DNA from 4 places in the Pseudonocardia ailaonensis genome. Region 1 is predicted to be linked to each of the others. Evidence: riboswitches for the same ligand, from Rfam matches in the RefSeq annotation. Region 1 holds a riboswitch; each other region holds the start of a gene.
The links. Region 1 has a riboswitch for S-adenosylmethionine ahead of ABD324_RS06930 (aminotransferase class V-fold PLP-dependent enzyme). Riboswitches for the same ligand answer to the same signal wherever they lie in the genome.

Region 1 (7,115 bases):
GGCTGACGTCCGGGACGTCGATCTGGCGGGCGACGGCGATCGCGTGCCGGGAGCGGACCGCCAGGATGGCCTGGAGCTGGCGGAGGAAGCTGCGCTCGTCCTCCATCTGCTCGGGCAGCGGCCCGTAGAGCGAGCGGCCGCGCGGCATCCCGGACGCCGACTTCGTGGCCCCCGGTGCGACGCCCATCAGGTCGTGGGCGGCGCGGCTGATCCAGCGGGTGTCGCCCTCGGCCACCAGCTCGGCCACCTCGTCGACGGGCAGCGGCAGCATCCCGCACAGGTCCCAGCCCGACAGCGCGAAGACGCCGGGCTGCAGGGCGTTGAACATCGCGAGCAGCAGGTGCACCCGCATGATCTCGGGAACGTCCGTGTCCGTGATCGTGTCGAGGGTGCGGTAGCCGAGCGTGGCCGCGATCAGGGACGCGGTGGTGCAGGCGATCCCGTTCGTGGTGAAGACCCGGTTGTAGTCGACGCTCACCAGGGTCGCGGTGAGGTCCGCCCGGATGCGCTCCGCCAGCTGCTCGCCCGTCAGCTCCCCGCCCGCGAAGGGGTAGACGTCGTCGCGGTGCCCGGTGGCCCAGTGGACGAGCTCGTAGGTCAGCTCGTCGTGGTTCTGCAGGGCGTGCACGAGCCCGGCCGGGTCCACACCCAGTTCCAGCGAGGTGCGCAGGGTGAGCCGCAGGAACTCGGTGTCCCCGGTGACCAGCGCGTGGTGGTAGGCGGGCCGGTTGACGAAGTCGTACGACAGGTCCGCCCCGGCCTCGGCGGTGGCGCGGATGTCGTCGATCGTGAGGTTGAGCTCCTGGAAGGTGAAGCCGCCCAGCTTGCGCACCATGGAGCCGATGAGGTGGTTCGCCGCCGCGGAGAGCGGGTGCCCCTCGGACCAGGCGGGCAGGCCCTCCGCGGCCTTCTCCACGCCGAGGAACCCGTTGGCGTCCAGGCGGAGCGCGCCCGCGCCGAGGTCGGCGAGCGAGTGCAGCGCGTCGCCGATCACCAGGCGCATGCCCGCGAACGAGGGATCGAGCCAGTTGATCGACGGCTGACCGTCCTTGAAGTAGTGCAGGTAGACCCAGCGCCGGGAGACCCCGTCGACGCCGACGACCGGCTTGGTCGCGCTCCAGTTCGTCTCCTTGACGCCCGGGGCGTAGAAGATCACCCGCTGCAGCCGGCCGATGATGTAGCCGGCCTTCTCCAGCTGCTCCTCGGTGGCGACGTCGAGGTTCACCGAGTCCTTGCCCGCCGGCACGTCGGGCAGGAGGTTCCAGTCCTCCTCCTCGATCTCCACCATGTGGTAGATGCCCGGGTAGTCGGCGTGCTTCATCTCGGCGAGCCGGAAGTCCGCGCCCTTGCCCGTGTGGCCGGGCACGATGTCGTCGATGATCGTGCCGCCGGACCAGGTGGCCATGCCGCACATGGCCCGGAACTCGGCCTCGGTGCCGAAGGCGGGATCGATCTCGGTGGACATGCGGTCGAAGTGGCCGTCGACGGAGCTGGTGAACTGCCAGCCCGAGATGCCGCCCGCGCGCTTCACCGGTCCGGTGTGGACGGCCTCGATCCCCACCGCGGCGAAGACGTTCCACAGCTCCTCGTCGCCGAACGCCGCGAGGAAGGACTCGCCGGGGCGGGTGATGAAGGAGATCGGGTACGCGGTGAACCACACGGACGCCGTCTCGACCGCCTGGCGCGGGCCCGGATCGGCGAACGGGTTCTGCCACATGGAGCCCTGGCCGGAGAACTGCCGGGCGATCTCGTTCGCGTCCGCGAGCATGGACTGGCTGAGCAGCCACGACACGTAGGCCGGGTTCTCCCCGGTGGCCGCGCCGTCCTTCGCCACGGAGCGCCGGACGACCGGCGACTTGGCCCGCGCGCGATGGCGCAGCGTGCGCGGGCGCGCCGGATGGAGGTGCTCCGCGTAGGTGATCTCGCTCGGCTCTTTCGGCTGCTGCTCAGACTCTGTGCTCGGTTCGCTGCTCACTGACTCTCCGTGCCCGGTGGATGCCCGGGGAGGGTGTACCACCCGGCGCATCCGTGAAACGACCGCGACGCGCGGGCGGTGCGGCGGGATCGCGCTTCGGATCGGTGGCCTGCGTGGCCTACCGTCGGGCGGTGGCTGTGCACCGGAGTCTGGCGCTGCTCGTGGCGGGCGCCCTCTTCATGGAGATCCTCGACGGCACCGTCATCGCGCCCGCCGCCCCGCACATCGCGGCGGACTTCGGGGTCGCCCCCGTCGACGTCAACATCGCCATCACCGCCTACGTGCTGACCCTCGCCGTGCTGATCCCGATCACCGGCTGGCTGGCGGACCGCTTCGGCGCCAAGCGGGTCTTCGTGCTCGCGCTGGTGCTGTTCGGGCTGGCCTCGGCCGGGTGCGCGCTGGCCCCGAGCCTGCCGGTGCTGACCCTGACCCGGGTGCTGCAGGGGGCCGGCGGGGCGATGATGGTGCCGGTCGGGCGGCTCGTCGTGCTGCGGACGACGGCGAAGTCCGACCTGGTGCGCGCCATCGCCTACCTGACGTGGCCGGCACTGATGGCCCCGGTCGTCGCGCCGGTGGTGGGCGGGGTGCTGGCGGAGTACGCGTCGTGGCGGTGGATCTTCGTGATCAACGTGCCGCTGGCGGTGGCTGCGCTGGTCGTTGCGCTGCGGATCGTCCCGGACCTGCGCGAGGACACCGTCGGGCCGCTCGACCGGACCGGGTTCGTGCTGAGCGCGGTGGGCGTGGCGGCGCTGATCGTGGCGCTGGAGGGACTCGGGAACGGGTTCGGGACCGTGACGGCGGTGGCGCTGGTCGTCGCCGTCGGCGGGCTCGGGCTGGCGGTGCGGCACCTGCTGCGCAGCCCGCGCCCGCTCGTCGACCTGCGGATCCTGAAGATCGTCACCTACCGGGTCACGGCGGCCAGCGGCTCGGTGTACCGGGCGGTGATCACCGGCATCCCGTTCCTGCTCCCGCTGCTCTTCCAGGTCGGTTTCGGCTGGTCGGCGGCGCAGGCGGGGCTCGTGGTGATCGCGGTGTTCGTCGGCAACGTCGGGATCAAGCCGGCGACGACGCCGCTCATGCGCCGCCTCGGGATCCGCACCGTGCTGCTCGGCTCCATCGGGATCGGCGCCGCCTGCCTGGTGGGCATGGCCTTCCTCGAGGCGGGCACGCCGCTGGTGGTCACGCTCGCGCTGCTGCTGCTCAGCGGCATCGTGCGGTCGACCGGCTTCACCGCCTACAACAGCGTGGCCTTCGCGGACGTGGAGCAGCCGCGTATGAACCACGCCAACACGCTGTTCTCCACGCTGCAGGAGCTCGGCGCGGGCCTGGGCGTGGCCGTCGGGGCGCTCCTGGTGCGGCTCGGGCAGGCGGTCGGTGTGGCCCCGGGGGTGTCAGGGCCCTACCGCACGGCCTTCGTGCTGCTCGCGGTGATCCTGCTGGTCCCGGCGGTCGCGGCCTTCCGTCTCCCGCGCAGCGCCGGGGACCACATCACCGGCCACGCCTGAGGGCCCGCGCTGCCGTCGTGAGCGTGTGGTTCGGCCTCCCGGCTCTGCCGAATGGCGGACTCCGTCCGCGGGGCCGACTCGCGGGTCCGGGGTCAGTGGCCGCAGGTCTCGGTGGCCGTGGTGGGGGCGGTGCCGAGGTGCAGCGGGTCGAGGTCGCGGGGGTCCGGGGTGGGGGCCCAGCGGCCCGTGACCTGGGCGTAGTCCCAGGCCGGGCCCGTCGTCGCGATCTCGCGGACGGCCGCGACCAGGCGGTCGACGTCCGCCTCGGAGGTGTTCAGGCCGAGGCTGACGCGCACGGCGTCCGTCTCGCCGGTGAGGCGGGCGAGGAGCGGGTGGGCGCAGAAGCGGCCGTCCCGCACGCCGATGCCGTGCTCGGCGGACAGCGCGGCGGCGACCAGGCCGGCCGGGACGTCCCGCACGGTGAAGCTCGCGACGCCGACGCGATCCGGCGCGTCCGCCCAGATCCGCAGCGGGCGGACCCCGGCGATGCCGCTGAGGCCGTCGACCAGCCGGGCGAGCAGCGCGCGCTCGTGGGCCGGGGCGATCTCGTCGATCACCGGGTCCAGGGCCTTGCACGCGGCGGCGAGCGCCGCGGCGCCGAGGACGTTCGGGGTGCCGGCCTCGTGCCGGTGCGGCGCGGGCGCCCAGCTGACCTCGGCGTGCCCGCCCTCGACACCGACGTGGGTCACCGCGCCGCCGCCGGCGAGGTACGGGGTGGCGACGTCGAGCCAGTCCCGGCGGCCGACCAGCACGCCGGTGCCGTAGGGCGCGTAGAGCTTGTGGCCGGAGAGCACCAGGTAGTCCACGCCCCAGGCGGCGACGTCGACCCGGCGGTGCGGGGCGAGCTGCGCGGCGTCGAGCACCACGCGGGTGCCGGCGGCGTGGGCGATCGCGCAGATCTCGGCGATCGGCGGGATCTCGCCGGTCACGTTCGAGGCGCCGGTGATCGCCAGCAGGGCCGTGGGCCGGGCGGCGAGCTCCTCGCGCAGCAGCTCGAGGGTCTCGGCGAGGGTGTCCGGGGCGCGCAGCACGCGGTGGTCGGTGCCCCGCCAGGCGAGCAGCGTGGCGTGGTGCTCGACGTCGAGGCACAGGGTGGCGCCGGGGACCGCGCCGGCCAGCAGGTTCAGGGCGTCCGTGGTGTTGCGGGTGAACACGACGACGTCGTCCTCGCGGGCCCGCACGAACCGGGCGACGACGTCGCGGGCGCCCTCGACCGCCGCGGTGCAGACCTGGGAGGCGTAGCCCGCCCCGCGGTGCACGCTGGAGTAGTAGGGGAGCAGCGCGGCGACGTGGTCCGCGACGGCCTTCAGCGCCGGGGCGCTGGCGGCGAGGTCGAGGTTCGCGTAGGGCACGGTCCGGCCGTCGACCAGCGGGACCGGCAGGCCGGTGCCGACGAGCTCCGGGAGGGCGGCCGACGTGGCGGTGGCCGGGGAGCCGGTGACCGAGCTGCCGGTGGCCGGGGTGCTGGACGGGCCGGTGGCCGACCCGCGCGGCGCCGGACCGCGGCCCGCCGGGGCGGGGAAGGTGGCGGGACAGGCGAGCGTGGTGGGCGCATCGGACATGACGGATCCTCCCGGATCACTACAGGACCCGGTGCTGACGCACAGGAGTCCGCGCTTGCCGATCGCGGTGCCGCGACGGCCTGGTCGTCACCCGGAGCACCCCGCCGCGGAGGAGGGTTGCCGGCCAGCGAGCCGGGGCTTGACGCTGGCGCTCTTGACCTGGCACCGACGGTAAGCGAATCCCGCGCGGCCGGTCAAGTGTGATCCCGACCCCAGGACAATGCCCGGACATTTGCCGGACGACCGTTCCAGAGTGGTGCGGAATGTCCGGGCCGGATGGTGGTGGGCGGCCATTGCGCCGCCATTACCGCGCCTTTCCCTGTCGGCCCGTCGCGACGATCACGGTCGGTGGAGGAGCGGTGGATTCCGGCTCGACGCGTGTGGGTGACGGCCGGGGCGTCGCGCCCGTCGGGCGCCGTGCCACGTGATCGGTTCCCGGATTTACTCCCACGATCGGGTGAATAAAGGGTGGGTGTGACAGGTCGGCGAGTGGGGGATCGGGGGCGCGAAATGGCGCCGAAATCGCGTGACCTGGGCCACGAAATGCCCCTCGAAACGGTTCCGGAACGGCGTGGGATCGCCCTTTGCCCGACCCCGGTGGCAATGACTGCTCCGTCCGGATGACAGGGTTTCGGCCATGCGCCTCACCGACACCTTCGCGAGTCGACGTCATGTCGACCTGCGCCGCGTGGCGAGTGCGCTGTGTAGCGCGACGGTGAGCTGAGACCCGGGCCCGTCCCCGGGCCCGTCTCCCCGATCCTCGCTCCGGCGCACCTCCGTCCCCGCGCCCTCCTCGCCCGGCCGCCGCTCGCGGTCGTCCGGGTCCGGACGCGGGTGCCGCACCCCTCGTGCCGCCGGGCCGCCCCGTACCCGGGAACGGCCCGTCGGGCGTGCGCCACGGCCCCGGCCCGCGCCCGGCCCGCCCCCGTTCGTCCACATCGGATGACGGGCCCGGACCGTGCGACCGCCGCGGCCGTTCGGCTCCCCACTGAAGAAGAAACCGGAGAAACACCGTGCCCCGACACCGTCACCGACCACCCCGGTCGGCCACCCTCACCCGGCTCGCCGGGATCGCGACCCTGACCGGCGCCGCGTTCGCCGTCCTCCCGGGAGCGGCGTACGCCGCCACCCCGGACCTGGTCCCGGACACCGCGCCGCTGCTCACCGCGCACAACGAGCCCGAGCCCGCGCCGGCGCCCACCGCGCCGTACGTGGAGGGATCGCAGACCGCGTTCGGCCAGGGCGACCTGCTGAACCAGGGCCGTGACGTCGCGCCGGCCGGCGTGCCCGTCACCGGGCTCGTGCAGTCCGTCGTCGGCGCGACGAAGATCCTGCCGACCTGATGCGCGCCCCGAAGAAGATCCTCCTCGGGCTGCTGGCCCTCGGCATCGTCGCCGGGGTGACCACGATCCCGGGCGGGGACGCGTACGCCGACGTCCAGACCGTCCGCTCCACCGTGAAGGGGGCCGACGGTAAGGACTACTGGGTCGAGAACAACATCGACGACGCGGCCAAGGGCTCCCACCAGGCGGGTACCCGTCCCGAGTACATGGTGGTCTGGGCGGGCGACGAGAACGCCGCCGACACCGTCGTGCCGGACGTGAAGAACCTGCCGGGGTCGCTGCAGAACCCGACCGACAAGGTGCGCAACGCCCTGCCGGGGCCGGACTTCATGGCCGTCGTCGACGTCACCAAGGGCTCGCCCAGCTACGGCAAGGTCGTCAACACCGCGACCGTCGGCCCGCTGGTGGAGAACGAGCCGCACCACATGCAGTACTCGTGGCGCAAGGGCGACAAGATCTACGCGGGCGGCCTCTACTCGGCGGCCACCTACGTGTTCGACGTGGCCGCGCTGCCGGAGCTCAAGCTCTCCGGCATCAGCCTCCCCAGCCAGACCCTCTGCGGGTCGGTGCCGGACGCGTACTGGGTGCTGAAGGACGGCACGGCGTACGGGACCTACATGGGCGGCCCGGTCGTCCCCGGTCCCTGCACCTACTCCAACGGCGAGGTCCGCACCGGCAACGGGTTCGCGGGCACGCCGGGCGAGGTCGTGCGGTTCGGGCCGGACGGCAG
Region 2 (7,115 bases), on a different contig from region 1:
ACAACGGCACCGACACCTACCCCGAGGAGCTCCGCGCCGAGATCGAGGAGCTCGACGGGGACCTCGTGCCCACCCTCGGCCAGGGACTCCCCACCGAGCTGCTCGACCGGCTGGAGGCCCGGCTCACCGGCCGGCGGTTCCTGGTGGGCGAGCAGCTCACCGAGGCGGACGTGCGGCTCTGGGTACACCTGGCCCGCCACGCCCCCGGGCTCGAGGGGCACCCGGCCGTCCGTGCGTACGCCCGCGATCTCCACGAGCTGCCGGCGTTCACCGCCACCACCGACTTCGCCACGTTCACCGCGCGCCGGCCGGCCTGGTCCGAGCGCGTCGCGTCCTGAGGGGGCCGAGCATGCCCGAGAATTTGCACCTCGCCGTCGCGCTCGACGGTGCCGGCTGGCACCCCGCCGCCTGGCGCGAGCCGGGCTCCCACCCGCGGGAGCTGTTCACCCCGCGCTACTGGGCCGACCTGGCCCGCACCGCCGAGCAAGGCGGGCTCGACCTGCTGACCGTCGAGGACAGCCTGGCCCTGCAGTCCCACGACCCGTTCCACGCCGACGAGCGGCTCGACGAGGTCCGCGGCCGGCTCGACGCGCTCCTCGTCGCCTCGCTGCTCGCCCCGCTGACCCACCGCATCGGCCTGGTCCCGACGGTGACGGTGACCCACACCGAGCCCTTCCACGTGTCGAAGGCGGTCGCGACCCTGGACCACACCTCGCTCGGCCGGGCCGGCTGGCAGGTCAAGGTGTCCGGCCGGGCCCTGGAGGCCGAACACTTCGGGCGCCGGCAGATCGCGCCGGTCGCCGCCGCGGACCTCACCGACGGCCTGCCCGCCGCCTTCGCCGACCTGTTCGACGAGGCCGCGGACGTGGTCGACGTCGTCCGGCGGCTCTGGGACAGCTGGGAGGACGACGCCGAGATCCGCGACGTCGAGACCAGGCGGTTCATCGACCGCGACAAGGTGCACACCGTCGACTTCGAGGGCCGCTTCTTCAGCGTCCGCGGCCCGTCGATCGTGCCGCGGCCACCCCAGGGCCAGCCCCTCGTGACCGCGCTGGCACACCGGCGCGAGCCGTACCTGCTGGCGGCGCGGGGCGCCGATCTCGTGTTCGTCACCCCCGGGTTCGCCGGGACCGCCGCGGAGATCCTCACCGACATCGCGCAGGCGTCGTCCGACGTGGGCAGAACCGGTGAGCCGCTTCAGGTCTACGCCGATCTCGTCGTCTTCCTCGACGCGGGCGGCGAGACCGGGCAGGAGCGGCGCAGCCGGCTGGAGGGGGTCGCGGGCGAGGCGTACACATCGGACACCACGGTGTTCGCGGGCTCCGCCGCCGAGGCCGCCGACCTGATCGGGTCCTGGGCCGAGCTGGGCTACCACGGGGTGCGGCTGCGCCCGGCCGTCGCGACGGACGACCTCACCGCGATCGTCGACGACCTCGTCCCCGAGCTCACGAGGCGCGGCCTCCACCGGGAGTCCGCGGGCGCCACCCTGCGCGAACGCCTGGGCCTGCCCACCACCGTCCCGAACCGCTACGCGGCCGTCTGAGAGGGCACCCGTCATGACGCGCAAGAAGCAGGTCATCCTCGGCGCCTACCTCGGCGGGGTGAACCACCACACCGCCTGGTGGCACCCCGAGGCCGGCAGCCAGATCGACTTCTCGTCCTTCGAGCACACCGCCCGCACCGCGGAACGGGGCAAGTTCGACTTCTTCTTCCTCGCCGAGGGCCTCGCGCTGCGCGAGCGCGCCGGCAAGGTGTTCGACCAGGACATCGTCGGGCGGCCGGACACCCTGCCCGTCCTCGCTTCGCTCGCCGCCGTCACCACCCACCTCGGGCTCGCCGGAACGATCAACGCCACCTTCAACGAGCCCTACGAGCTGGCCCGCCAGCTCGCGAGCCTCGACCACCTCTCCGGTGGCCGCGCGGCATGGAACGTCGTGACCTCGTTCGACGCCTTCACCGGCCGGAACTTCCGCCGGGGTGGGTTCCTGCAGCGCTCCGAGCGCTACGAGCGCGCCGCCGAGGTGATCGACGCCCTCCGCACGCTCTGGGACTCCTGGGACGACGCGGACATCGCCGCGGACCCGGCCACGGGTCGGTTCCTGACCCGGCCGGACGCGGGAGCGTTCCGCGTGCAGGGCAACCAGCTCGACATCCACGGCCGCTTCACCGTGCCGCGCAGCCCCCAGGGGCGGCCGGTGATCCTGCAGGCCGGTGTGTCCCCGGAGGGCCGCGACTTCGCCGCGTCCCGCTCGGACGCGATCTTCTCGCCGTACGGGTCGCTGCCCGAGGCCGCCGAGTTCTATAAGGACGTGAAGTCCCGAGCGGTGAAGTTCGGCCGCCACCCGGACGACATCAAGATCCTCCCGTCCGCCAGCTTCGTGCTCGGCGACACCGAGGCTGAGGCGCAGGAGCTGTACCGCGAGGTCCGCAACCAGCAGGTCAACGGCAAGACGGCGCTGATCCTGCTCGAGCAGATCTGGAACCGCGACCTCTCCGCCTACGATCCCGAGGGCCCGCTGCCCGACATCGACCCGGACCCGGACGCCCCGCCGTTCATCCAGGGCCGCGCACTCGTGCACCAGGACCGGTTCGCCACGGTCGCCGCGTGGCGCGAGATCGCCGAGGCGAAGAAGCTGACTCTGCGCGAGCTCGTCGTGGACCAGTTCGAGCGCGGGCCGTTGGTCGGCACCCCGGCACAGGTCGCCGAGCAGATCGACTCCTTCGTGCAGAACGACGGCTCCGACGGCCTGATCATCGGCTCGCACCTGGTCCCGACGGGCCTCGACGAGTTCGTCGACAAGGTCGTACCGCTCCTGCAGGAGCGCGGATCGCTGCGCGAGGACTACACCGGGACCACGTTGCGGGACAACCTCGGCCTGCCCGCCCTGCCCCGCAACCCGGGCCGTGACCAGGGCGCGCTGCCCGCGGCGACGGGCTGAACGACGATGGACATCGGAGTCGCCCTCGCGGCGAGCACGGATCCGGCCCGGACCGCCAACTACGTCGACGCCGTCGTCGACCAGGCACGCGACGCCGCCGCGGCGGGACTGCGCTCGGCGTGGTTCGGCCAGCGGTTCGACTACGACGCGGTGACCCTCGCGGCCCTGGTCGGCCGCGAGGTCCCCGGGCTCGCCGTGGGCACCAGCGCCGTCCCCGTCTTCGGCCGGCACCCGCTGGTGCTCGGTGCGAACGCGGTGACCGCGCAGGCCGCCACCGAGGGCCGGTTCCGCCTCGGCCTCGCGATCGGCGCCAAGTTCCTGATCGAGGAGCCGTTCGGGGTGGCGTTCGAACGTCCGGTCGCCCGGCTGCGCGAGTTCCTCGCCGCGATCGGGCCCGCCGTCGCGACCGGACGCACGGACTTCCGCGGTGAGCTGGTCACGGCCGTCACGCCCGAACGCGGTGGCCCGCTGCCCGGCGCCGCGCCGGTGCCGGTGCTGGTCGCGGCCATGGGTCCTCAAGCGCTGCGGGCCAGCGGCGAGCTCGCCGACGGCATCCTCCCCTTCCTCGCCGGGCCCCGGACGTTGGAGAACCGGATCATCCCGGCGCTCGCCGGCGCCGCCCGGGCCGCGGGCCGGCCGGCGCCGCGGGTCGTGGCCCTGGTCGCCGCCGTCGTCACCGAGGATCCCGACGCCGTGCGCGGCGCCGCCGCGGACCAGATGGGGTTCTACGACAACGTGCCCTCCTACGCGAAGGTCGTCGCCGAGGAGGGCGCCTCCCGCGCCGCGGATCTCGCCCTGATCGGAGATGCGGCTGCCGTGGCGGCGGGGCTGCGCCGCTACCGCGACGCCGGGGTGGACGAGATCGTGCTGACCCAGACCGACCTCCACGGTCCCGAGGACCGGCGCCGGACCTGGGAGCTGGCGGGCTCGCTCACCACGGGGGGCTGATCGGCGCCGCCGATCGGCGGTGGGGAATTTCTCACCCGCCCAGGCCCCCACGCACGCACACGAATACGAGGCGCATTTCCGGGAATCGCACCCAATTGTCCGGACACCGGCTGCCGCATTCCCTGCCGGTCACATTTCGTTGACATTTCACGATCGTGCGACGTAGCGTCCGTCGCGACAGGTCATGAGTGTCAGCGACAAGCCCTGGCTTGCTGACCGGCAACCCTCGCGCCGCGGTGGGGTGCCCCAGGTGACGACCCGACCGGAGCTGCGCCCGTCGCGGAACCGGTAAGGCGCGAGGCCCTTCGGGGCGGAACGGTGACAGGCGATGCACACGGCTCGATCGATGGTGGACTGGCGCCGGTACGGCCGTCCCCTCGCATCGAGCCGTCGGCACATCGACCTGCAGCGCGTCAACAGCGCCCTCTGTCGGCTCTGAGCCGCGCCCACCGAGAACACCTTTCCCGGCCCTCGTCGTCCTTCCCCGCCGATCGGCCCGGTCCGCCCTCGATCGTCCCCCGATCCGGGGTCGTTCCGTGTGCCCGAACCCACCGCTGGAGCCGCACCGTGTCCCCCACAGGGAGAACGCCGACGACCACGCAGCAGGGCCCCCAGCCGCCCACCTCCGCCGCGCCTGCGGCGGGCCCCGGGCCCGGTGCCGCACAACGCGTGATCCCGCTGCGCCGGCCCGGCAGATGGATCATCACCGTCGTCGTGCTGGTGGTGCTCGCCCAGGTCGTGCACGGGCTGGTCACGAACCCCTTCTACCAGTGGGACCGGTTCCAGTACTGGTTCTTCCGGCCGGTCATCCTGCAGGGGCTGCTGGTCACGCTCGAAGTGGCCGCCTGGAGCGCCGTGCTCGGCCTGCTCGGCGGGATCGTCCTCGCCCTGATGCGGCTGTCGCGCAACCCGGTGCTGCAGGCGGTGAGCTGGGCGTACATCTGGCTGTTCCGCTCGGTCCCGCTGATCGTGGTGCTGCTGTTCCTCTACAACTTCTCCGCGCTGTACAAGTCGCTGAGCCTCGGCATCCCGTTCGGACCGGCATTCCTCACCTTCGGGGTGACCACGCTCGGAACGGACATGGTGATCGCGATCGTCGGGCTGACCCTCAACGAGTCGGCGTACTCCGCGGAGGTCGTCCGGTCCGGGATCCTGTCGGTCGACCAGGGGCAGCACGAGGCCGCGTCGGCGCTCGGGATCCCGCGGGGGTACCAGTTCCGGCGGATCGTCTTCCCGCAGGCACTGCGCGCCATCGTGCCCTCCTACGTCAACCTGGTCATCGGGCTGATCAAGAGCACGTCGCTGGTCTTCTACGTCTCCCTGCTGGATCTCTTTGGCACGGCGCAGAACCTCGGCAGCACCTATTCCGGGGACATCGTGCCGCTGCTGCTCGTGGCGACGGTCTGGTACGTCATCCTCACCAGCATCGTCTCGGTTGTGCAGTTCTACGTCGAGCGGCACTACTCGCGCGGCGCCCTGCGCACCCTGCCGCCGACACCCCTGCAGAAGCTGCGCGGCGCCGTCCGGGATCTCCCGGCGCGCTTCCGGGAAGGAGCGTTCCGATGAGCCTGGGGACCGACCGCGAGGCCGCCGAGCAGGAAACCGAACAGGGAACCGGGGTGACCGCCGTGGGCGGGGACAGCGCCAAACCCGCAGCCGTGCAGATCCACGGGGCGCACAAGTCCTACGGCGCGAACCATGTGCTCGCCGGCATCGACCTCACCATCGCTCCCGGCCAGGTGGCGGTGATCCTCGGCCCGTCCGGCTCGGGGAAGTCGACGCTGCTGCGCGCGATCAACCACCTCGAGACGCTCGACCACGGCTACGTCAGCGTGGCCGGCGAGCCGATCGGCGTGCGGCACCAGGGCGACCGGCTCAAGGAGCTCAGCGAGAAGGCGATCCTCGCCCAGCGCACCCGGATCGGCTTCGTCTTCCAGAACTTCAACCTGTTCCCGCACCTCACCGTGCTGGACAACGTCGCCGTCGGGCCCGTCGCGGCCGGCCGGCTCTCCCGCGCCGCGGCACGGGAACGCGGTCTCGAGCTGCTGGCCAGCGTGGGCCTCGAGGACAAGGCGGACGCCTATCCTCGCCAGCTCTCCGGAGGCCAGCAGCAGCGGGTCGCCATCGCGCGGGCCCTCGCGCTCGAACCCGGCGTGATCCTCTTCGACGAGCCCACCTCCGCACTGGACCCCGAGCTCGTCGGCGAGGTGCTGTCCGTCATCAAGGACCTCGCCAGCACCGGGACGACGCTCGTCGTCGTCACCCACGAGATCGGGTTCGCCCGCGAGGTCGCCGACCTCGTCGTGTTCCTCGACGCCGGCCGGATCGTGGAACAGGGCACCCCCGCGGAGGTCCTCGACCACCCGACCCACCCCCGCACCAAGGACTTCCTCAGCAAGGTCCTCTGAGGACCCCGAGCTTCTCGCACCACCCATCCCACCAGGAGAGAACCATGTCCAGATCCCGCTACCGGATCGCCAGGGCCGCCGCCGCCGGCATCGCCCTCCTCACCTCGGGCGCGCTGCTCGCGGCCTGCGGTGGCGGCGCGTCCACCGCCGCGGGCGGCAGCGGCGACGGCGGACCGGCCACCATCACCGTCGGGGCGGTGTCGAACGGCATCGCCAAGGAGACCCCCATCACGGTGCCGGTCGTCGACTCGATCCGGGCCAAGCTGCCCCAGGCGGTCCGGGACTCCGGATCCCTGACCGTGGGACTGGGCCTGCTGCCCGCCGGTTCCCCGCCGATCGGCTATGTCGGCACCGACCAGCAGACGCTCACCGGATCCGAGCCGGACCTGGCCCGCCTCGTCGCCGGGGTGCTCGGGCTGCAGCCGAAGTTCAACAACTCGACGTGGGAGAACCTCTTCGTCGGGCTGGACAGCTCCAAGAACGACATCGGCTTCTCGAACATCACGGTGACCGAGCAGCGCAAGCTCAAGTACGACTTCGCGAGCTACCGCGAGGACAACCTCGGCTTCGAGGCGCTCGGCACCAGCACCTGGAACTTCACCGGCGACTACCACGTCCTCGCCGGCAAGACGATCGCCGTCGGCTCGGGCACCAACCAGGAGAAGATCCTCCTGGAGTGGCAGAACAAGCTGAAGGCCGAGGGGCAGGTCCTCGACGTCAAGACTTACGCGGACAACGCCAGCGCGAACCTCGCCGTCAGCTCGGGGAAGATCGACGCCTACTTCACCCCGAACCCGGCGGTCGCCTACCAGGTCGCCCA
Region 3 (7,115 bases), on a different contig from region 1:
CGGGGATGTCGGCGTCGCGCTCGTCGGCCATGCAGGCGATCCTGCACAGTCGACGGACAGAGCGTCGATCGGTTTGCCTACGGACGGCGGAGGACTCGTGCGGGCGATCGCCTCGAGCCGCTCCCGATGCCGACGCCGCGCGGCCTCTCCCTCACGGGTGATCAGGGACAGCCCGTCCCGGTAACCCACCGCCCCGTCGACGAGCTCCCGGACGATGTCGGCGTGCCCGGCATGACGGTTCACCTCGGCGATGGTGTGGATCAGCATGTGCTGCAGCGTGACCGTCCTCATCGGCGCCGGCCACCACGGCACCTCGCCGACGGCGTCCAGGTCATTGCCGACGATCACGAGGTCGGAGGCCGCACACACTCGCCGGTACAGCTCGATCAGGTCGGAGCGGCTCTCGTCCTCGGTTGCCCACATGTCGGCGTCGGGCTCGGAATTCTCCGCGGTCCAGGGCAGGGACGGCGGATCGGGACGACCGAAGGCCGCACCGAAATGGCCCCACTCCACGGTGGCGAGGTGCTTGACGATCCCGAGCAGAGTGGTGCCCGTGGGGACGAGCGGTCGCCGGACGTCGTAGCCGGACAGACCCTCCAGCTTCCAGACGACGGCCTCCCGTGCCGTCCGCAGGTAGCCGTGGAGGTCCTCCTTGAGGCCCGGTGCCGTCACGTAAGCGACATGCCATCAAGGACACGAGCCGCTCCAGCTCCGGTACGACTGCCTGCGGTCCTGCGGTACTCAGCTTCGGCTGCCTCGAGTGCACGATCGGCGTCACCGTCCCCCGTGGATCGGACGTCGTGATGCTCGACGAGCCGTTCGAGGGACGCGAGGAGACGATCAGCGAGGTCGGTCCGTCTGGTGGCGACGACGGGGAAGGGCGGGACAGGCACGGCGGCACTCCGACGACACGCAGGAACAGGACGGCGGTGAGACCGCGGAGTCAGGTGCTCGCGGTCTCGGACGACGTCACCGACAGAGCGCGGCGCCGGTGCGGCAGAAGTCCACGTGCCGACGCCGCGTGCGGGACACGAGACCCTCAGTGGAGCACGGGACACGCACGGCCTTCTCCCATCGTCCCCGGCAGGAGCACCCGGCAGTGATCTGCGGGTTGCTGCGGCGTCCTCGAGCCGGGACTCTCGGCCGCTCTGGATGGATTCCCCCTCCACTGAACCTCGCCGCCCGATCCGGTGTCAAGCGCACCGGGTGTCCGCTCACCGATGTCCCGACCAGCGGAAACGTCCGGACAAGGTCCGTAGGTGCGGAGAACTGGGCCGAGCGTGCGCTCGCCCATGAGCTCGGCATCACGGGCGAGCCCTGAGCGCGATCAGGCCGGGACGGTGGGCCGAGGTTCGCAGCAGAGCATGAGGAGCCGAGTCACCGGGGTCCCACGGGGGAAACCGCGGTGGCGTCGGTGGCCATGTCGGCCAGGACCCGGCCGATCGCGGGGGCGAACTTGAAGCCGTGACCGGAGAACCCCGCCCCGACGGTCAGCGGCCCTTGCGCAACGAGGGCGAACTCCGCGTCCGGGGTCGAGGTGTACGTGCACTCCACCGTCTCCGCGGTGGACCCGTCGAGCCCGGGCAGATAGCGGTCGATGTAGTCGAGCAGGAGCCGGGCGGTGCGAGCGTCGGCAGGAGGCGGGGCCGCATCCGGGTCCCGGAGCCTTCCGACACCGTGGAAACCGAGCTTCACCCGCCCGTCCGGCGCCGCCAGCCCGTACACCGAACTCGGCCAGCCGTCCGTGACGTGATGGATGAAGGTCGGTCCCGACGGAACTCCCGGACGGCGGACGACGTGCACCGGCCGCTCCTGCGTCACCCGCAACGCAGGCAACGGGATCAACCCCGCCGTGAGCCCGGCCGACCACGCGCCGGCGGTCACGACGACCCGGCGCGCCCGCACCGTCCCCGCGGTGGTCCGGACGTCGACCCGGTCGTCCCCACCGATCTCCAAGGCCTCGACGGCGACGCGGTGGCGGACCACCGCGCCCCACCCGACCGCAGCGGCGCCGAACGCCGCGACGGCCTGGTCGGCGTGCACCCTGCCGGAGCGGTCCGGCTGGTGGAGCACCCGACCCTCGAACACCCGCCCCGGCCAGCGCTCAGCCGCCTCCTGCGGGTCCAGCCACTCGTAGGCGATGCCGTGCGCGGCCAGGCTCGCCGCCAGCGGCCCAGTGGAGTCCGGATCCCCGTGGTCGACACCGCCGGTGAACGTGAGCAACCCGGCGCCGGTCTCGTGTTCCAGCTCCCGCCACAGCTCCAGGGCCTCCGCCGCCAGCCGGACATAGCGGGGGTCCGAATAGGTCAGCCGGTAGATGCGCGACGTACCGTGCGAGGCACCGCGATCGTGACCCGGCCCGAACTGCTCCAGGAGAAGCACCTCGTGCCCGCGCCGGGCCAGCTGCCAGGCGGTGGCCGCTCCCATCACCCCACCGCCGACCACGACGATCTCGACCGCGGGTGGCAGCGCGGGCACAGGGGTGCGCGGCGTGGGGATCAGGGACATCGAGGCGGCGCTCCCATCGAACCCGGCGGAAGCACCCTGCGCCTGTGCGGGTTGCTGCGGCGTCGACGAGCCGGGACTCTCGGCCGCTCTGGATGGACGCTCCGAACTCAACCCGGCGCCCGATCACGTGTCAAGAGCATGAACGGACAAGTACCAGGGACCACCATCGACGGCGGCCAACCATCACTGCGGCCGCGCCGGTCGCAGTGAGCGCGGCCAGAATCGGCGCCACGTCGCGAATACGCTTTCTCGCGAGCTCACACACTACGTCCATGAGGTCCGCGCGGACGCTGTGCTCCCCAACCCCGTTGCGGCCCAACCGGTCCGCTGTGATCGCCCGGTCCATCCAGCCCAGCGTGAGGACCCGGCGCGGAATTCACGACCGACGTCACGGCGCTCCCTGACGATCATGGCGACCGCGGGCCCTCGTCATCGGCACGAGCTTCATCGAGGGACCGGCGCGCAGCGACCGAACGCCGCAAGACCGACGCGCAGCGTGAGTGTCAACTCGCCCCTGACCTTCCCGTCCGAAGCCCACGTCATCCGCAACGCCGGCGGCGTGGTCACGGACGACGAGATCCGCTCGCTCGCCATCAGCCAGCGCCTGCTCGGGACGCAAGAGATCATCCTGATCCACCACACGGACTGCGGGATGCTCACCTTCACCGACGACGGCTTCAAGAAGTCCATCAGGACGACACCGGCATCAAGCCCCAGTGGTCGGCCGAGGCCTTCCCGGACCTCGACGAGGACGTCCGCCAGTCCATCGCCCGGATCAAGGCCAACCCCTTCGTCCCGAACAAGGACTCGGTGCGAGGCTTCGTCTTCGACGTCGCCACCGGGAAGCTCAACGAGGTCGTCTGACACGGTGGGCGCCGGGTCTCACCGGCCCGGCGCTCCGCCATCCGCGCACCGGACAGCACCGGAGTCCGCGGACCGCATGACCGTGCTCGTCATCGAACGTCGGTCAGAAGAACCCCGTCGTGGGGGGCTCTTCACCCGAGAGTAGCCAGGCTCCGACCACAGCGGCCTTGTGGGCTCGCGGGTTGTGGTTGGCGACGGTGCGGGAGTTGCGCCAGTGGCGGTCGAGGTTGTGGACGCGCTGGGCGGTGGAGGCGCCGCCCACTTCGAACAAGGCCTGCGACACTGCGAGCGCGGCCTCGGTGGCCACCAGGTGGGCCTGGGACACCTCCAGACTCGCCGTGCGGACCAGGTCCTGGTCCTCGTGGCCAGGTACGCCGTCCGTGGCGGCGATCGCCTCGGCCGCGCGGAGGACCGCGGCTTCGGCGCCGTAGGTGCGGGCGGCCATGTCCCCCACCGCATGCCGCACGTACGGATCCTCCAGCGACGACGCGACCCCGGAGTGCTTGATGGGCCGGGCCTTGCGCTGCGCGTAGCCGACGGCGTCCGCGACTGCGTTGCGGGCGATGCCGACCTGGACCGAGGCGAGGAACAGCTGGAAGAACGGGGAGATCGGTGGTCTCGTGCCCTCGGTCTTGTGCGAGGGCAGGAACTCGTCGGGGAGGATCTCTACGTCCCGGAACAGCGTCGATCCGCTCGCGGTCAGCCGTTGCCCGATCCCGTCCCAGTCGTCGACCAGCTCGACGCCCGGACGGTCGGTCGGGACGACGGCGGAGACGTGCTCGCCGTTCTCGTCGAGCGCTGTGACCGCCACCCATTCCGAGAACAGGGTCCCGGTCGAGTAGAACTTGTCGCCGGTGACCCGCCAGATGCCGTCGCGCCGGAAGATCCGGCTGCGCATCACACCCTGCGGGGCCCCGAGCTCGCCGCCCGCGGCACCGACGAGGTCGCCGGCGAGCACCCTAGGGAACCACCGGTCCCGCAGCTCGGGGTCGGGCAGCCGCCGGAGCCGCTCGACGAAGGCGAGGTGTGAGCGGACCCCCTGCGTCACATTGGGATCGGCCTCGGCCAGGTCGATCAGGAACCGGATCACGTCGACCATGCCGGCGTCCGGGCCGCCGTCCGCGGCCGGTACCCGCCAGGTCCCGAGGCCCGCGGCGGCGAACTCCCGGACCTGGGCGTGGGGCATGGTCCGGGTGGCCTCGCGCTCCGCGGCCCCCTGAGCGATCCTGGCCAGCACCGCCGGCGCGACAGCCTTCAGGTCTGCCAAGGTCCGGGTGCGCGCGAGGGTCATCGCCGGTCCGTCGGGAGCGCGGCGGACTTCCAAGCGGTGAACCCGCCGTCGATGTGGGAGACGTTCGGGTACCCGAGGCGGGCGATGCGTTCGGCGATCGGGCCCGAGCCGCGCTCGGAGGTGCAGAAGACGATCACCCGCATCTCCGGGTCGCTGGTGACGGGCAGCCGTTCGGCGGATTCGTGGCCGAAAGTGCGGTCGAGCTTCGTGCGGTCGACGACGGTGGCGTCCGGGACGGACCCGTGCTCGTCGCGGGAGGCGTCCCCGCGGATGTCGATCAAGTAGGCCTCGCCACGGTCGACGAGGGCGGCGGCTTCGGCGGGGCTGAGCAGGGTGGCGCGGGCGTCGAGGGCCATGGTGGTCTCCTTCAGGCGGTGCGGGCGAGGGCGGGGTTCGCGAGTCCGAGGTGGTCGCGCAGGGTGGCGCCCTCGTACTCGGTGCGGAACAGGCCGCGGCGCTGGAGCACCGGGACGACCTGGTCGACGAAGTCGCGGACGCCGCGGGGGTGCAGCGGCACGAGGACGTTGAAGCCGTCGGCGGCACCGGCGCGGTACCAGGCCTCCAGCTCGTCGGCGATCTGCTCGCCGGTGCCGGCGACGGTCCAGTGGATGACACCGAGGCTGCGGACGAGGACCTCGGCGAGCTGGCGCAGGGAGAGGTTCTCCTGCTCGGTCCAGGTGCGGAGCCGGATGGTCCGGCTGGTGCCGGCCTTGCGCTCGGGCAGCTCGTCGAACGGCAGCGGGCGGTCCGGGTCGAACCCGGAGAGGTCCGCCCCGAGCTCGACGCCGAGCCGGGCAATCGGGTCCTGCTCGCGGCGGGCGAGCTCCTCGAGCTCGGCTTCGAGGGCCTTGCCCTCGGCCTCGGTGGCGCCGATGTAGGGGACGATCCCGGGGAGGATCTTGATCGAGTCCGGCGAGCGGCCGAGCGCGACCGCCCGGGCCTTGACGTCGCGGAGGAACTCGATGCCGTTCGGGATCGTCGACGAGCCAGTGTAGACGGCTTCGGCGTGGGTGGCGGCCATGTGTCGCCCGGACGGCGAGGCACCGGCCTGCACGATCACGGGCCGGCCCTGCGGGGACGGGTGCCAGGGCGACGGGGCGTCCACCGAGAAGCGACTGTTGGTGAACCGGTCCCCCGCCCACAGGGCGTAGAGGGTGTCGACGAACTCCGAGGCCCGTTCGTAGCGCTGCTCGGGCTGCGGGTGGGAGTCGTGGCCGAAGTTGCGGGCGATGGCGTCTCCGGCGGAGGTCACGACGTTGATCCCGGCCCGGCCGCCGGAGAGCTGGTCCAGCGAGGCGAAGCGCTCCGCGACCTCGTAGGGCTCGTGGTAGGTGGTGGTCACCGTCCCGATCAGCCCGATGTGCGAGGTCCGGGCGGCGAGCGCGCTGAGCTGGGTGAGCGGCTCGAGGGACTGGACGAGCGGTTCCCGGTTGCCGAACACCACCGGGCTGTCGGCGAGGAAGACCGCGTCGAACAGCCCGCGCTCCGCGGTCTGCGCGATGTCGGCGAAGTAGTCCGCGTCGAGGATCCGGTCTGGTGTGGACGACGGGTGCCGCCACCCGGCGCGGTGGAAGCCCACCTCGCGCAGGTTGAGGTTGAGGTGCATCACGCGGCGACCCCCTCGTGCGATCGGTCGGCGGGCCGGGGCAGGCCCAGCCGCTCCCGGAACGTGCGCCCGGCGGGAACGGAGCGGTCGCCGAGGACCGGCAGGGTCTCTCCGACGAGCCGGTCAAACGCGGGCCGGTCGAGCTCGAGGCGGAACCCGCCGAACCCCGCCCGCTCGGCCTCGACGGCCAGCGCGGCTGTCGGGCGGATGCCCGTGGGCAGCGCGAGGAGCGCGAGCGACGCGCGCCCACCGAGCCCCGCGAGGATGTCCGCAGCACGGCTCAGGTCGGCCCCGATCGTCACGATCTCCGCGTGCTCCGCCGCGAGCGCCCGCGAAGGGGCGTCGGCGACCTCGACGGACAGGACGGGATGGCCCTGAGGAGACCGCGGGGTGCTGAGCGGGCCGTGGACACGGAACTCCGTTCCCTCCCAGCGGGTCTCCCGGATCTTCGCCTCGTCCACGTAGACTCCGCGCTCCTTGTCGGCCGGGATCGCATCGTCGTCCCAGCTGTCCCACAGGCGCGGGAGCAGCTCGGCGTACTCCGCGGCGCGCCGCGCCCGGCGCTCGGCCGCGGGCGGCTCCACCCCGTGCAGGTCCGCGAGTGCCGCGGGGTCGGTGGCGACGAGCCGCCACCCGGCCCGGCCGCGCGAGAGGTGGTCGAGCGCGGCGAGGTAGCGGGCCACGTTGTAGGGCGCCGCATAGGCCGGGCTGACGTCCGCGACCAGCCCGACCCGGCTCGTGGTGACGGCGAGCGCGGACAGCACCGTGGTCGGCTCGAGGGCCCCGCCGAGCGGGAAACCGACTGCGTCGAGGCCGGCGTCCTCGGCGACGCGGGCGTAGGCGACG
Region 4 (7,115 bases), on a different contig from region 1:
GCCGCCGACCACCAGCGCCACGGCGACGGCGATCAGCGTGGCCTGCAACGATAGCGACGCCCCGTGGACCACCCGGGAGTACACGTCCCGGCCCAGGTAGTCGGTGCCGAACCACTGGGCCCCGCTCGGCGCGCGCAGCTTGTCGGCGACCACGCCGAGGTTCGGGTCCCCGGGCGCCAGCACGGCGGGGAAGAACGCCGCCACCAGCACCAGCAGCACCACGACGGCGGAGACGACCAGGCCCGGCCGTCGACCGAGGAAGCGCAGCAGCCGGCGCAGGCGCTCGCCCCGGCCCGGTGGTTCGGCCAGGACGACCGAGGAGGACACGGGTTCCGCGGACTCGGCGCGGATCAGCAGTTCGGTCATGCGGTCGCCGGCACCCCCTTCGCGATCCTCGGGTCGAGGACCGGGTAGATCAGGTCGACCACGAGGTTGACCAGGACGAACACGAACGACGCGAAGATCACGATCCCCTGCACCAGCGGGATGTCCTGCACCCCGACGGCCTGCACGGTGAGCCGGCCCAGCCCGGGGCGGGTGAACACCGTCTCCACCACGACGGTGCCGGCCAGCAGGTTGCCGGCCACGTAGCCCAGCACCGTGAGCGCCGGGATCGCCGCGTTCTGCAGCGCGTGCCGCAGGTGAATCGCGGCCCGCCCCACGCCCTTGGCCCGGGCGGTGGTGACGTACGGCTCGTCGAGCGCGGTGTCCAGGCTCTTCGCCAGCACCTGCGCCACGAGCGCGCCCATCGGCAGCCCGAGCGTGAGCGAGGGCAGCACCAGCGCCTTGAACCCGTTGGCCCCCACGGACGGCAGCAGGTGCAGCCCGAACGCGAAGATCTGCACGAGCATCAGCCCGACCCAGAACACCGGGAGCGACACCGCCAGCGACGGCAGCGCCATCAGCACCTGCCGCAGCCAGCGGAAGCGGGTGTAAGTCGCCGCGAGCGCCAGGCCGGTGCCCAGCACGACCGCGACCAGCAGGCCGCCGACCGCGATCTGCAGGGTCGGCGGCAGGGCGTCGAGGATCGCCCCGCGCACGTCCTGCCCGGTCTGGATGGACGTGCCGAGGTCGCCGTGCAGCGCGTCCCACAGCCGGGTGCCGTACTGGGCGATCAGCGGCTTGTCGAAGCCGTAGCGCGCCTTGAGCGCCTCGATCGCCGCGGGGGTGAGCGGCTCCCCGTCGAGGCCGCCGCTCGCCATCGTGGTGATCGGGTCGCCGGGCAGCAGCCACAGCACGACGAAGCTGACGGTGTAGGCGGCCCACAGCACCGCGACGGCGGTGCCGATGCGGCGCAGCAGGTAGCGGGTCATGAGGCGGCCGCGGTCCGGCGGGGCTCGCCGAGTCCGGTCGAGGGCCGCAGCCCGAGGTTCTCCCGCAGCGTCGCGCCGGTGTACGCCGTGCGGAACACCCCGCGGTCGCGCAGCTCGGGGACGACCTTCGCGACGACCTCGTCGAGGCCGTAGGGGCTCACGTGGGAGCCGAGGATGAACCCGTCGACGGCGCGTTCCTGCACGTAGCGGTCGATCTCGGCGGCCACCCCCGCGGGCGTCCCGACGAACACCGCCCGGTCGAACACGTGAGTCACGACCTCGCGCAGCGACCAGCCGTGCTCGCGGCCCAGCGCCCGCCAGGCCTCGGCCGTGGCCTGCGGGTCCTGGCTCAGCGGGGCCCGCCCGCGGATCCACGCCGGCGCCCCGGGCGTGGGCTCGAGCTCCGGGACGGGGCCGTCCGGGTCGAGCTGCGAGAGGTCCCGGTTCCACACCATCTCGGCCAGCACGATCGCGGTGAACGGGTCCACCTGCCGGCTGCGCACGTCCCGGTGCCGGTCGCGCGCCTCGGCCTCGGTGTCCCCCAGCAGGACCGCGGCCGACGGCAGGATCTTGACCTGGTCGGGATCGCGGCCGAACTTCGCCACCCGCGCCTTGACGTCGGTGTAGAAGGCCTTCGCCTCGTCGAACTTCTGGTAGCGGGAGAAGATCGCGTCCGAGCGGGAGGCGGCGAAGTCCCGCCCCGCCGGTGACTCCCCGGCCTGCAGCACGACCGGGTGCCCCTGCGGGCTCCGCGGTGTGGTGAACCGGCCGGCGATGTCGAACTGCCTGCCGCGGAAGGAGAACTCCCCCACCCGCTCGTCGCGCAGGAAGCGGCCGGAGGCCGGATCGGCCACCACCGCGTCCGATCCCCACGAGTCCCAGAGCGCCCGGACCGCGTCCAGGGTCTCCCCGGCACGCTCGTAGCGCTGCGACCTGTCCAGGAACCCGCCGCGCCGGAAGTTCTCCCCGGTGTCCGCGTCCGAGCTCGTCACGACGTTCCAGGCGGCCCGGCCGCCGGAGAGGATGTCCAGGGTCGCGAACTTGCGGGCGAGCTCGTAGGGCTCGTTGAAGGTCGCGTTGATCGTGCCCGCGAGCCCGATGTGGTCGGTGACCGCCGCCAGCGACGCCAGCACGGTGAACGTGTCCGGCCGGCCGACGACGTCCTGGTCGAACACCTGCCCGCCGCGGGTCCGCAGCCGCAGTCCTTCCGCGAGGAACAGCAGGTCGAGGGTGCCGCGCTCGGCGGTACGGGCCCAGTGCTCGAAGGAGCTGAAGTCGATGTGGCTGCCCGAGGCCGGGTCGCTCCACACGGTGTCGTGGTTGACGCCCGGGAAGTAGGCCCCGAGGATGACCTGCCGCTTCACGCCGCCACCCCCGCGTACCGCGACGCCGGGCGCCCCAGCCCGAACCGCTCCCGCAACGTCCCCGCCTCGTACTCCGTGCGGAACAGCCCGCGCCGCGCGAGCTCCGGCACCAGGTCGTCGACGATCGCGTCGAGGTCGGCTGGTAGCACCGCGGGCCGCAGCCGGAACCCGTCGAGCCCCTCGTCCGCCCAGGACTCCAGCAGGTCGGCGAGCGCGGTCGGGGTACCCGCGAGCACCGCGGCGTCCGAGCGCAGCGGCGTGATCGCGTCGAGGCGGCGGAGCCGCTCGTGCGCGGCGTCCGCGTCCCGGTCGAGGACGACCACCAGGTCCGCGAGCACCGTCAGCGGCGGGCCCGTCCGCGCGACCGCGTGCTGGGCGGCGCGGATCTCGCCGAGGACCGCGGCGATGTCCGAGGACCCCCGCGGCGTCACGAACACGACGTCCGCGGCGCGGGCGGCCAGCTCGTAGGCGGTGCGGGCGTGCGCGAGCGCGACGACCAGCGGCTGGCCCTGCGGCGGGCGCGGCACGATGCCCGGCCCCTTCACCGCGAAGTGCGGGCCCTCGAAGTCGATCGCGTGGACCTTGTCGCGGTCCAGGAAGCGGTGGGTGGCGGCGTCCCGGATCTCCGCGCCGTCCTCCCAGCTGTCCCAGAGCCGGCGGACGACCTCCACGGCGTCCGCGGCCTCGTCGAACAGCTCCTGCACCGCGGCGGCCGTCTCGGGGGTGTTCAGGCTCTCGCGGCGGATCTCCGGCAGGGTCCGGCGGCCGAAGTGCGCCGCCTCGTCCGCCCGGGCCGAGGTCTGCACGCGCCATCCCGCGCGGCCGCGGCTGTCGTGGTCGAGCGTCGAGATCGCCGAGGCGATGTGGAAGGGCTCGGTGTGGGTGGTGGTGACGGTCGGGACGAGACCGACGTGCTGCGTCAGGGGCGCGAGGAACGCCGCGACCAGCGACGCGTCGAGCCGGCCCTGCACCAGGTCGGTGCGGCGGGCGCCCTCGGCGAGGTGGTCACCGGACTGCAGGCCCAGGCCGTCCTCGATGGTGAGCAGGTCGAGGCGGCCCCGCTCGGCGGCCCGGGCGAGCGCCGCCCAGTAGCGGGCGGTGAACAGCGACTCCGGGCGGGCGCCCGGTTCGCGCCAGGCGGCGGGATGCCAGCCGGCGCCGTCGAGGGCGACGGCGAGATGGAACGGTGCCATGAGGGCAGACCTCTCCTGCGGGAGGGCGGACGGGAGTCGGGCGCGTCAGCCCCGACAGGCCGCGCTGGCCGTGCGCAGGAGGTCCACGTGACGGCGCCGCACCCCGAGAAACATCCGTCCTCCATCGCTCCCGGCTTTAGCACCCGCACCCGAGGACGGGGGGTTGCTGCGGCGTCGTCGAGCCAGGTCTCTCAGCCGCTCTGGATGGTGTGGCCCGTGAGGGCCCCTGCCACTGTACGTACGCGTGACCGGGCCGCGTCAATCCCTCGGGTGACGCTGTGACCCACACCGCTCGCCTTGCGGCACAAGGTGTCCGGACAGGATCCCGGTCCTCGGGAACCCCGTCCCGTCCGCGGGCGATCGACCGGACATTCAGCCGGCGGTGGTCTCCTCGCGCACCAACGCGGCGATGCGGACGTCCCGGGTCCGCTCGAGGTGGGTGCGCAGCAGCGAGCGAGCGGTGTCCTGGTCCCCGGCGGTGATCGCGTCGAGGACCGCCGTGTGCTCGTCGTCGGACGAGTCGAGGTTCGGGTTGCGGGACATGTCGACGCTGTCGTAGAGCGCGAGCTGCAGGGCCAGGCGCTCGAGGATCCCGGTGATCGTCGGGTTGTGGCAGGCCTGGCGCAGCACCGAGTGCCAGCGCCCGTGCAGCATCCGGATCTGGTCCGGGTCGGTCGCCTGCCGGGCCTCCTCGTGGACGTGCCGCAGCCGGGCGAGGTCGAGCGCGGAGCGGTGGGCGGCGGCGGAGGCGGCCGCCTCGGCCTCCAGGGCGATGCGGGCCTGGTAGATCTCGACGACCTCGGTGGCGGTCAGGGTGCGGACCTGCGGGCCGCGGCTCCCCCGGACCACCAGCCCGTCGCACTCCAGCCGCAGGATCGCCTCGCGCACCGGGGCCCGGCCGACGCCGAGCCGCGCGGCCAGCGCCGTCTCCAGCAGCGTCGTCCCGGACGGGAGGGCGCCGCCGACGATCTCGTCCCGCAGCACCAGGTACTGCGCCTCACCAGCGCCCGCCTGCCCTGCCACCTGGCCTGTCGAGCCTGCTGCCACCGCGTTCCTCCGGACCGTTGCGTGGCCGTCACTGTACGACACGTGTCCGCACATTCGGCCATCCGCGTCATTCAGTGTTCACACGTGGAGACACATGGCGACACACGCTTGCGCTCGTTCCGGGCCCGGCTTACTGTCGCCGTGTCCGGTTCCGAACTCGCGCCCCCGGGGAGGTCAGACGTGCCGAGCGCCCAGCGCGACGTGCTGTCCCACCCCCGTGACACGCGCGGGGACCGGGGCTGCCGCAGCTGTCGCCCCTGCCCGCGCGGCTGATCCCGCGCCGATCCCGGTCAGCCGGACCCCGGCCGCCCGTGCCCGGGCGGCCGGTCCGCACCCGTGCCGCGCCCGGCGCGGTGCTGTCGATTCCGCTCTCGAGAGGTTCTCCCATGACGTCCGACGTCGTGCTGCGCCGCGGCCTGGTCGTGGCCGCGCTGACCCCGTTCGTGCGGGACACCGTGCGCGTGGACAAGGGCCGCTTCGCCGCCCAGCTGCAGGCGCTCGGCCGCGAGAAGCCCGTCGCCGTGACCGTCGGCGCGGTGGAGAGCCAGGAGTTCCAGGTCCTGACGCGCGCGGCCCGGCTCGGGCTGGTCGACGCGGCCCGCGAGGAGCTCCCCGCCGGGGTGCCGGTGATCTCCGGGGTCTCCAGCGCGTCGATCCGGGAGTCGATCGCGCTCGCCGGCGAGATCGCGAAGCGCGGCGCGACGGTGGCCGCGGCGGTGGCGAGCCCGAAGCCGTGGGGTGCCGCGCCGACGGCGGAGGAGGCCTACCGCTGGTTCGCCACCCTGGCGGACGCGAGCCCGATCCCGGTGCTGCTCTACAACAATCCGCGCCTCGGCGTGGACCTCTCGGTCGACACGATGGCCCGGATCTGCAGCCACCCCAACGTCGCCGCGATCAAGGAGACCTCTCGCGACGAGGCGAAGCTGCTCGGCCTGGTCAACCGGATCCAGGGCCACGCGCACGTCTACACGAACATGGAGCTGCTGTTCTCCACGCTCGCCCTCGGCGGCTCCGGCGCCATGCTGCCCACCTCGGGCCTGCCGCTGGCCGCTCGCCTGGTCGAGGCGTTCGAGGCCGGTGACCCCGCCGAGGCCGCCCGCCTGGCGCTGTTCTTCGCCGAGTTCCCCAGCCGCTGGACGAACCTCGGTTTCCTGCCCGCGGTCAAGGCCGCCGCCGGCCTGATGGGCCTGGAGCTCGGCCCGCCCGTCCATCCCTGGTCCGGGCTGTCGGAGGAACAACTCGCCGAGATGCGCGAGTTCCTCGCCAAGTGGGAGCTGCTGGACTACTACGCGGAGGCGGCCAAGTGACGCTCGTCGACCTGTCCCACCCGCTCTGGGCCGGGATGCCGAAGATCCCGATCCTCCCCGAGGTGGAGCGCCACCAGATCGCCGCGATCGCGGACGGGGCGCCGATGAACATCTCGTCGATCACGCTGGCGCTGCACGTGGGCACCCACGTCGACGCCCCCTCGCACATCGTGGAGGGCGGCACCCCGATCGACGAGCTGCCGGTCGAGCGCTTCCACGGCACCGCCGTGGTGTCGCGGGTGGACCGCAAGCCCGGCGAGGAGATCACCGTCGAGGACGTGCTCGCCGGCGGGCCCGAGCCCGAGCGCGGCGAGTTCCTCCTGGTCGCGACGGGGTGGAGCACGAAGTTCACCTCGCCCGAGTACGGCGACCACCCGAGCCTCTCCCCCGCGCTCGCCGAGTGGTGCGTGGAGCGCGGGATCCCGTTCGTGGGCGTCGACATGATCACGCCCGACCTGCCCGTGCACCGCCGCCCGCAGGGATTCGACTTCCCGGTGCACCGCACGCTGCTCGGCAACGACGTGCTGATCGCCGAGAACCTGACCCACCTCGACGGGCTGGCCGGCCGCCGGGTGCGCCTGCTCGCCTTCCCCCTCGCCATCCGCGGCGGAGACGCCGGCCCGGCCCGCATCCTGGCGGAGATCTAGACATGCGCTCGCTCGACCGTGGAACCTCGCCCCTCGACGACCCGGAGTCGCCGCTGTCGCGGGCGGCCCGGCAGCCCCTGATGCTGGGCCTTTTCCTGCCCCTGCAGACCGGCGCGTTCTCCCAGTCCACGCTGCCGCGCGGCACCCGCTGGGACTTCGAGTACAACCGCCACCTCACCCAGCTCGCCGAGAACGCGGGCTTCGAGTTCGTGTTCGGCCTGCAGCAATGGATCGGGCAGGGCGG

Region 2: it holds a riboswitch for S-adenosylmethionine, as region 1 does, so the genes downstream of both, ABD324_RS37290 (putative leader peptide) here and ABD324_RS06930 (aminotransferase class V-fold PLP-dependent enzyme) in region 1, are expected to answer to the same signal.
Region 3: it holds a riboswitch for S-adenosylmethionine, as region 1 does, so the genes downstream of both, ABD324_RS17725 (FAD-dependent oxidoreductase) here and ABD324_RS06930 (aminotransferase class V-fold PLP-dependent enzyme) in region 1, are expected to answer to the same signal.
Region 4: it holds a riboswitch for S-adenosylmethionine, as region 1 does, so the genes downstream of both, ABD324_RS14265 (LLM class flavin-dependent oxidoreductase) here and ABD324_RS06930 (aminotransferase class V-fold PLP-dependent enzyme) in region 1, are expected to answer to the same signal.

Annotation. Positions count from the first base shown of each region.
Region 1 covers NZ_BAAAQK010000004.1:97,378-104,492, forward strand. Annotated here, with positions in the region: gene treS (maltose alpha-D-glucosyltransferase) at 1-1,975, opposite strand, end outside; gene ABD324_RS06925 (MFS transporter) at 2,107-3,480, shown strand; gene ABD324_RS06930 (aminotransferase class V-fold PLP-dependent enzyme) at 3,573-5,042, opposite strand; SAM riboswitch class IV at 5,089-5,202, opposite strand; gene ABD324_RS37145 (putative leader peptide) at 5,680-5,766, shown strand; gene ABD324_RS06935 (hypothetical protein) at 6,056-6,385, shown strand; gene ABD324_RS06940 (hypothetical protein) at 6,385-7,115, shown strand, end outside.
Region 2 covers NZ_BAAAQK010000009.1:385,112-392,226, forward strand. Annotated here, with positions in the region: gene ABD324_RS17675 (glutathione S-transferase C-terminal domain-containing protein) at 1-338, shown strand, start outside; gene ABD324_RS17680 (LLM class flavin-dependent oxidoreductase) at 350-1,543, shown strand; gene ABD324_RS17685 (NtaA/DmoA family FMN-dependent monooxygenase) at 1,557-2,939, shown strand; gene ABD324_RS17690 (TIGR03564 family F420-dependent LLM class oxidoreductase) at 2,946-3,887, shown strand; SAM riboswitch class IV at 4,068-4,189, shown strand; gene ABD324_RS37290 (putative leader peptide) at 4,234-4,326, shown strand; gene ABD324_RS17695 (amino acid ABC transporter permease) at 4,455-5,453, shown strand; gene ABD324_RS17700 (amino acid ABC transporter ATP-binding protein) at 5,450-6,295, shown strand; gene ABD324_RS17705 (transporter substrate-binding domain-containing protein) at 6,340-7,115, shown strand, end outside.
Region 3 covers NZ_BAAAQK010000009.1:393,664-400,778, forward strand. Annotated here, with positions in the region: gene ABD324_RS17715 (nuclear transport factor 2 family protein) at 1-31, opposite strand, end outside; gene ABD324_RS17720 (DinB family protein) at 1-672, opposite strand, end outside; SAM riboswitch class I at 1,069-1,159, opposite strand; gene ABD324_RS17725 (FAD-dependent oxidoreductase) at 1,378-2,508, opposite strand; SAM riboswitch class I at 2,519-2,607, opposite strand; partial or broken gene ABD324_RS17730 (beta-class carbonic anhydrase) at 2,918-3,372, shown strand; gene ABD324_RS17735 (acyl-CoA dehydrogenase family protein) at 3,476-4,663, opposite strand; gene ABD324_RS17740 (rhodanese-like domain-containing protein) at 4,660-5,019, opposite strand; gene ABD324_RS17745 (LLM class flavin-dependent oxidoreductase) at 5,031-6,269, opposite strand; gene ABD324_RS17750 (LLM class flavin-dependent oxidoreductase) at 6,269-7,115, opposite strand, start outside.
Region 4 covers NZ_BAAAQK010000006.1:72,436-79,550, forward strand. Annotated here, with positions in the region: gene ABD324_RS14250 (ABC transporter permease) at 1-366, opposite strand, end outside; gene ABD324_RS14255 (ABC transporter permease) at 363-1,313, opposite strand; gene ABD324_RS14260 (NtaA/DmoA family FMN-dependent monooxygenase) at 1,310-2,677, opposite strand; gene ABD324_RS14265 (LLM class flavin-dependent oxidoreductase) at 2,674-3,870, opposite strand; SAM riboswitch class I at 3,989-4,081, opposite strand; gene ABD324_RS14270 (GntR family transcriptional regulator) at 4,243-4,893, opposite strand; gene ABD324_RS14275 (dihydrodipicolinate synthase family protein) at 5,304-6,224, shown strand; gene ABD324_RS14280 (cyclase family protein) at 6,221-6,871, shown strand; gene ABD324_RS14285 (LLM class flavin-dependent oxidoreductase) at 6,874-7,115, shown strand, end outside.